Linked DNA regions of Rhodopseudomonas palustris. The protein of the gene in region 2 interacts with the protein of the main gene of each other region in a pairwise test. Links are inferred from orthologs where the notes say so. Each region holds a gene or a part of one and is shown on either strand. Other genes may lie near its edges.

The links.
Region 1: the proteins of HZF03_RS14980 (region 2) and rlmB interact in binary tests that used the Escherichia coli proteins (3 or more experiments, as listed by UniProt). The link is inferred for Rhodopseudomonas palustris from one-to-one orthologs.

Annotation. Positions count from the first base shown.
Region 1 is NZ_CP058907.1:3,711,324-3,715,536, reverse strand. What follows is about bases 20-2,764. They hold rlmB (23S rRNA (guanosine(2251)-2'-O)-methyltransferase RlmB), read right to left. Parts: upstream 1,934-2,764; coding sequence 1,106-1,933; downstream 20-1,105. Other genes in these bases: HZF03_RS16920 (hypothetical protein), read left to right, coding at 2,383-2,764; HZF03_RS16935 (hypothetical protein), read left to right, coding at 533-1,033; HZF03_RS16940 (hypothetical protein), read left to right, coding at 20-475. In the rest of the region: more of HZF03_RS16940, read left to right, coding at 2-19; more of HZF03_RS16920, read left to right, coding at 2,765-2,850; HZF03_RS16915 (hypothetical protein), read right to left, coding at 3,360-3,641; HZF03_RS16910 (hypothetical protein), read right to left, coding at 3,869-4,120. UniProt on the Escherichia coli protein: Specifically methylates the ribose of guanosine 2251 in 23S rRNA.
Region 2 is NZ_CP058907.1:3,275,031-3,278,000, forward strand. It holds HZF03_RS14980 (bifunctional ADP-dependent NAD(P)H-hydrate dehydratase/NAD(P)H-hydrate epimerase), read right to left. Parts: upstream 2,251-2,970; coding sequence 751-2,250; downstream 1-750. Other genes in the region: HZF03_RS14975 (multicopper oxidase family protein), read left to right, coding at 1-702; HZF03_RS14985 (P-II family nitrogen regulator), read left to right, coding at 2,662-2,970. UniProt on the Escherichia coli protein: Bifunctional enzyme that catalyzes the epimerization of the S- and R-forms of NAD(P)HX and the dehydration of the S-form of NAD(P)HX at the expense of ADP, which is converted to AMP.

The DNA.
Region 1 (4,213 bases), 440 kb from region 2 along the record:
CATGTCCGATCCTTTCACCCTTCGGCGTCTGGCCCAGGCGCTCGCGCTGCTGACAGTGACCGCGGCTCCGGCTTTCGCCGAGAGCGGCGGGCGGGCGATCGTGATTCCCGGCCGGCCCGGCGTGCCGATCATCATCAACGGCCGCGATGCGTCCTATGCGACGATCGAAGGCGACTGGGGGCTGGAGAGCGGCAACCACGTGCAGCCGACGATCTATGGCAGCCGCCCGGTGGTGTATCCCGAGGTCGGCCACTATTACCCGGGCTCGAACCGGCTGCCGGGCTATGGCCGGCTGGAGGTCGAGCCTCCGCCAGACCGCAAGCTGCCGAAGCCGGCCGAGAGCTTCCATCAATCCTGGGAAGTGGAATCGCGGCCGCCGCAGCCGGCGCCGCCGACCCCGATGATCGAGCCTCAGGTGCTGATCGCGCCACCGTTCAACGAGCCGCCGCGGCCCGGCCCGCGGCCGTACCGTTGATGGCCGTTTTCCGGCCGACCCCACGATCTCGACGACGACATCGAACAGGAGCGTAGCATGCGTACGATGATTTCCGGGCTGGTCGCGGCGGTGGCCGTGGTGACTGCGAGCGCCGCGCCGGCGCTGGCCTGCGGAGGAGGGCTGTTCGGCAACGGCTGCGGGCCGTGCGGCCCCGTGGTCAGCCCGTGCGGCAATGGCTATGCCACATTCGAAACCGGTTACGGCTATGGCTACGGCACCGCGTCGTTCGAGCGCCTGCCGGATCCGACCCGCTATTATTACGTCAATCAGGGCCCGGCCTATACCGGCCCCGGCCAGTTCGCGCCGCGCCCCTATTACGACGAGCGCGCCGTCTCGGTGTATCGCACCGGCACCGCCTACACCGGCGGCGCCTACGCGCATGCCATGACCCATCAGGTGATCGGCGAGCCGTCTTGGGGGCCGGCGGTGGTGCGCTATCACGGCCGCCACCACGCCCGCGCCTGGGCGCATCGCCACCATGCCGGCCGGCACCAGCGGCACCGCTATCACGGGCCGGTGCATCATCCGCGCTATTGATGGATCGGCATCTTGCCGGCTGAAAAGCGCCCGTCCGCAGCCGATGCGGACGGGCGTTTTGCGTTCTGAACCTTAGCGGCCGCCCATCAGGCCGAGCCTGCTGGCGCCGATGTACAACGCCAGTGCGGCCGCGTTGGAGACATTGAGGCTCTTGATCTCGCCGGGCATGTCGAGCCGGGCGACGGTGTTGCAGGTCTGCCGGGTCAGCTGCCGGAGACCCTTGCCCTCGGCGCCGAGCACCAGCGCCAGCGGCTGGCGCAGTTCGACCGCGGCGAGGTCGTCGTCACCCTCGCTGTCGAGGCCGACGGTGAGGAAGCCGCGGTCATTCAGCTCGGTCAGCGCCCGGGCGAGGTTCTGCACCAGCACCAGCGGCACCAGCTCCAGCGCGCCGGAGGCGGACTTGGCGAGCACGCCGGTGGCTTCCGGGCTGTGCCGGGCGGTGGTGACGATCGCCTGCACGGCGAACGCCGCCGCCGAGCGCAGGATCGCGCCGACATTGTGCGGATCGGTGATCTGGTCGAGCACCAGCACGATGCCGTGCTGGGGGAGGGTGTCGATTCGCGGTCCCTGCAGCGGATCGGCCTCGGCCAGCATGCCCTGATGCACCGCGTCCGGCCCGAGCTGGCGGTCGATCTCCGACGGCCGGACGATCTCCGGCGCGATTCGGGTGTCGATGTTCTCTTCGGCCAGCCTGCGGGCGGCATTTTCGGTCAGCCACAGCTTGCGAAACTTGCGCTGCGGATTGGCCAGCGCCGCCGTCACAGTGTGCCAGCCGTAAAGGATCACGGGCCCGTCGCCGTCGCGCTCGCGGGCTTCGCGGCGGAGCCCGGCAGGGCGGGGCTTGCCGCGGGGCGGGCCATCGCGGCGGGAAAAGCGGGGATTCTGCGGTCTGTCGCTCATGGCGGCGCTTGTCTCATGCCCTCTTGCACAAGGCAATTTCGCTTCGATCGTCCGATATGACGAAGGAGTGTCGAAATCGTCATGGGGTTGGTTGACTTTAGGGGGCCGCATCGCCCATAACCGCGCCGCGTTGCAGGCCCGCCCGCGGGCTCGCTGCGGCTTCCGGTCCCGGTTTTGCCTGCCACAGGCGTTCGGCCGGCGGCACGGGCGGGGGAGTGTCCCGAGTGGCAAAGGGAGCTGACTGTAAATCAGCCGCCTCATGGCTTCGCAGGTTCGAGTCCTGCCTCCCCCACCATCCAGCCGATCGATTTGCCAGCGGTCGATGGTGTTTCCGCACAGCAACAGCGGCGGAGAAGCTTTCAACGACGACGGATTTGGGGGCGGATTGTCCATCGGGACAACCGACCTCTTACGCTCTCCTCAACGTCTAACTCTCCCAGGTAGCTTTCGTGCGCGCAGTTTTCCTGACGGCTTTTGTCCTGGTCGCCGCTGCTGACGCCGCTGTGGCCGGTCCTGTTGTCGGCGCTTCAGCTCCGATGAAGCAGGCCAACGTAACGATCGCGGCACGCGCCGGGGCGAATGTCGATTTCGGCGCCGCCGTTCGCGACATCCTCACCGCCGAGCAGGTCATTCAAGCCGCGTTGCAAACGGGCGACGAGCTGAAACTGGGCGAGCAGTCCAGACGGCTTCTTCAGCTGCAATCGACGCTCGTCGAGGAAACGGAGCCGGGGGACGCGCGTAGCGCGTGCGGGCAGGCTGCCGGTGACCTGTCAGCCGTCGCATCCCTGATGCGGCGTGCTACGCGGGGCGATGAGCGGGCGAAGTCATTGCTGGCAGCTGAAAAGGCCGAGCAGTCCTACCGCGATCATCTGGCAAGCTGTGACAAGGCGATTGGCGCCGCCAATCTCGGTCGCTGAGGTGGCAATAGGCCTGAGAAGACGTCGGATCAGGGGCGGCGCGCACTGGATTGAAGAGGTCGGGTATCTTCTGCCGTTCCGTGATGTCCGGGCCCCTTGCGAATGCGTCAAAGTCGGGAGTCGCCAGCATCTGACATTATCAACATCGAGGGCGATGTCTCGGCTCGCCGATTTGCAACTCCTCCATTCTTAGCTAGGCTCGGGTCGGCTGGATCTGGGAGGATCTCATGAGAGCTTTGATCTTGATTGTTTCCGCCATCCTGTCGATGGCCGGTAGTGCATCCGCACAGAGCGTGGCGCCCCAACGAGATATGTACGGAAATCTGGTCCGTGATCGCGGGTCGAACAACATCAGCCCGGCTGATCGATCCCAAGCCGGCCGAGGAAACGCGAACGACTTCTCGAGCCGTCAAGGGCCGCCGAACAATGCCGGATCGCGGCCGGAAAGGTAGAGGCCTATCCCGAACCGCCGTTTCGTTGCTGCCAGGCTTGTTTGATGGAGGTTTGGGTTACCACCAAATCATCGGGCGGTCTGGGCTACCACAAACGAGGACGTACTCGCGTCCGTAGCGGCGGCTCTTGCCGACCGTCTTGATGCAAGCCGGATGGATCGCCAGGTTGTAGTGGAAGGGCGGGCTGTCGAACGATCCGTGCAGCTTACACAGGTAGGCCCGGTCGGGACCGCAGGTCGTGACGGGATAAAGCCGAGTCCGCGCAGAAGCTGGCTCAGAGACTGCGACGGCTGAACTGCCCAAAATCAGCGAAATGATCGCAAGCTTACTCAAGTTCATATCAGGTCTCCGAAACCAGAATCCGAATTTCCATCAAGTATCTGCCCGAAAAGTGGGCCGCACCGGATCACGCTTGTAGCACAAGGATGGGAATCCAAGAGGCTAATCTTGCGCCGAGAGGCCAAGTGGCAGCTTGGATGTGCGAAGCTGCGTCAGAGGACCAGGCAGATCAGGGCTACCGAAGCTGACCCTGGCATCTGAAAACGTTAGTGAAAACAGGAGCGGGCCTAAAGCACCATTCGAGTTCGACGGGACTGGTACAGCGTCTGCGCGAGCAGGCCGAAAAAATACCCGACCTGGATGGCTGCCTGAGCCGCGAACACGACCACGATCGTTCTTGTGAAGCCGTATCCAAGTCCGATGCAGGTGCCGATCGTCAGGAGCAGCACCAAGGCGAGGGCTTGAAGCAGTCCCACGAGCCGAAATCTCAGTCCTATCAAGAACCCCGCCAGCGCTAAGCCAATAGCCAAATACGCCATTACGGCCTCCCGCGGCTTCCTCCGTCGGCGTGACCCCAGCTCAGTCGAGACGATTGATAGATCATTTGCAGCTCTCCCCCCAAGCGCCTTTCG
Region 2 (2,970 bases):
TTTAGATTCCGCTTCATCAACGCCTGCCAACGCAATGTGATCGCGCTCAAAATCGAAGATCACAACGTCTGGGTGATGGCCCTCGACAGTCAGCCGGCGGAGCCGTTCCTGGCGCGCGGCGGCGCGCTGGTGATCGCGCCGGGCGGCCGGGTCGATGCGCTGATCGACACCCCGAAAGCCGCCGGATCGCGGGCGGCGATTACCCTGCACGATGGCGGCAAGCCGACCGAGCTCGGCAAGCTGGTCTATGGCGGTGATCCGCCGCTCCGTCCGGCGCCGCTGCCGCAGCCGGCGCCGCTGCCGGCCAACGGCCTGCCTACCCAGCTTCCGCTCGGCAGCGCCCTCCGCGCCGAGCTGCTGCTCGGCGCCCTGGTCAATGCACAGCTCGATTGGTTTGCGCCGGACAAGTTCAACCCGGCGGCCGGACCGGCGTTTCAGGTCAAGCGCGGCCGCACCGTGGTGCTGGCGCTAACCAACCACGCCACCATGCCGATGGTGTTCCACCTGCATGGCCATCACTTCCGGCTGCTCGATCGGCTCGACGACGGCTGGAAGCCGTTCTGGCTCGACACGCTGGCGATCGACGCCGGCCAGACCCAGCGCATCGCCTTCGCAGCCGAGTATCCGGGGCTTTGGCTGATCGAGTCCTATGCGGCGAAATGGTCGGAGCCGCGGCTGGTGCGGAGCTATCTCGTCACCTGAAAGGCCGGCTCCAAGCCTCGACGGAATCGAGACTCTTTTGGGAATCGTTCAGTACTCGATCCCGAGCGCGTCATAGAGCCGGCGATGCACCGCCGGCATCGTCTCGGTCAGATCCTCGGCGATCAGACCGGGGCCGGCCTCGCAGGCCGCCTCGCCGTGCATCCACACGCCGATGCAGGCGGCTTCGAACGCCGGCACGCGCTGCGCCAGCAGGCCGGTGATGATCCCGGTGAGCACATCGCCGGAGCCGGCGGTCGCCAGCCACGGCGGCGCATTGGCGGCGATCGCCGCACGGCCGTCCGGCGACGCCACCACCGTATCGGCGCCCTTGAGCAGCACCACGGCGCCGGAACGCTGCGCCGCTACGCGCACCCGTTCAAGCTTCGAGCGAAGTGGATTTTTGTTGCTCATATCGCTGAACAGGCGCGGAAATTCGCCTTCGTGCGGGGTCAGCACGACCTGCGGACTGCTGGCCGATTTGATCGCCTCGAACAGCTCGTCCGGATGTCCGGCGAAGCTGGTCAGCGCGTCAGCATCGAGCACCACCGCGGCGCCAGCGGCCAGCGCCGCCAGCACCTTGCCCCGGGTCTCCTCACCGATCCCGGCGCCCGGCCCGATGCCGATGGCGTTGAAGCGGCGGTCGGCCAGCATCGTGCCAAGTTCGTCCGGCGTATCGACCGGCCGCACCATCACCGCCGTGAGAGCCGCCGCATTCACGGCCAGCGCGTCGCGGGGCGATGCCACAGTCACGAGCCCCGCGCCGGCGCGGAGGGCGCCGCGGGCGGCCAGCCGCGCCGCCCCGGTTTGGGACAGCTCGCCCGACACCACCACCGCGTGGCCGCGGCCGTATTTGTGGCCGTCGGCGCGCGGCACCGGGAAGTCCGGCAGCCATAGATCGGGGTCATTTTCGAATGCCTGCGGACGGATTTCGCCCAGCACCCCGGGCTCGATGCCGATGTCGACGAGGCGGACCTGACCGCAATGCAGCCGGCCGGGCAGCAGCAGGTGACCGATCTTGCGGCGGAAGAAGGTAACTGTTTCGCGCGCCCGGATCGCCGCGCCCATCACGGCGCCGGTGGCGCCGTTGATGCCGCTCGGCAGATCGACCGCCAGCACCGGCACGCCGCTGTGGTTCACGGCCTCGATCACCTCGAGCGCCTGATCCTTGACCGGCCGGTTGAGGCCGGAGCCGAACAGCGCATCGATGATCAGCGCGGGCGCCCCGATCGACTGGGTCAGGAACGGCAGCAGCGGCCCCCTCCACTCCCGCGCCGCAAGCGCCGCATCGCCCTTCAGTGCCTCGCGCTCGCCGAGCAGCATCACGTGCACGGTGCGGCCGAGTGCAACTAATTCGGTCGCGGCGATCAGCCCGTCGCCGCCGTTATTGCCGGGGCCCGCGATCACCAGGATCGGACCCTCGTCCGCCATCTCGATCGCCGCCTGCGCGACATGGCGGCCGGCGTGCAGCATCAGCGCGAACCCCGACGATCCTCCGGCGATCGTCAGAAGGTCGGCGCGGTCCATTTCAGCGGGCGTCAAAAGTTCCATGCCCAATTCCCGGTACAGTCGCCTGCAGCGAAGGCAGCATCATCGGTGCGAGACCGGACAAAACCTTCAAATGCACAAGACATGAGCTGATTGCTGAATAATTAATCAGGCAAAGCTCATTTTGCATCCGCTCAGTGAGCCATGCGGGCGATTAATATCCTGATAAAGCTTCATAATCGGCCAGTGCGCAAATTGGCACGGACCCTGCTTTTACGGAAGCCAGTTTCGATCCCTCGCGCTCGCCTCTTGTAGGCGGGGTGTGCGCGATCGTCTCTGAGTTCCGGCCTGGCGGGGCTTGGGGGCGGTGTTGCTCACCCATTCGGCCGCGGCGTTATCGATCAACTGCGCAGCGTCGCGCAATCTGGCATACACATGCCGACTCACGACGTGGGAAGTCCGGGGAGAGTGTAAGTGAAGAAGATCGAAGCCATCATCAAGCCGTTCAAGCTCGACGAGGTCAAAGAAGCGCTGCAGGAAGTCGGATTGCAGGGGATCACGGTCACGGAAGCCAAGGGCTTCGGCCGGCAGAAGGGCCACGCCGAATTGTATCGCGGCGCTGAATACATCGTCGACTTCCTGCCCAAGGTGAAAATCGAGATCGTGATCGCCGACGACCTGGTCGAGAAAGCGATCGACGCCATCCGGCGCGCCGCCCAGACCGGCCGCATCGGCGACGGCAAGATTTTCGTCTCCAACATCGAAGAAGCCATCCGCATCAGG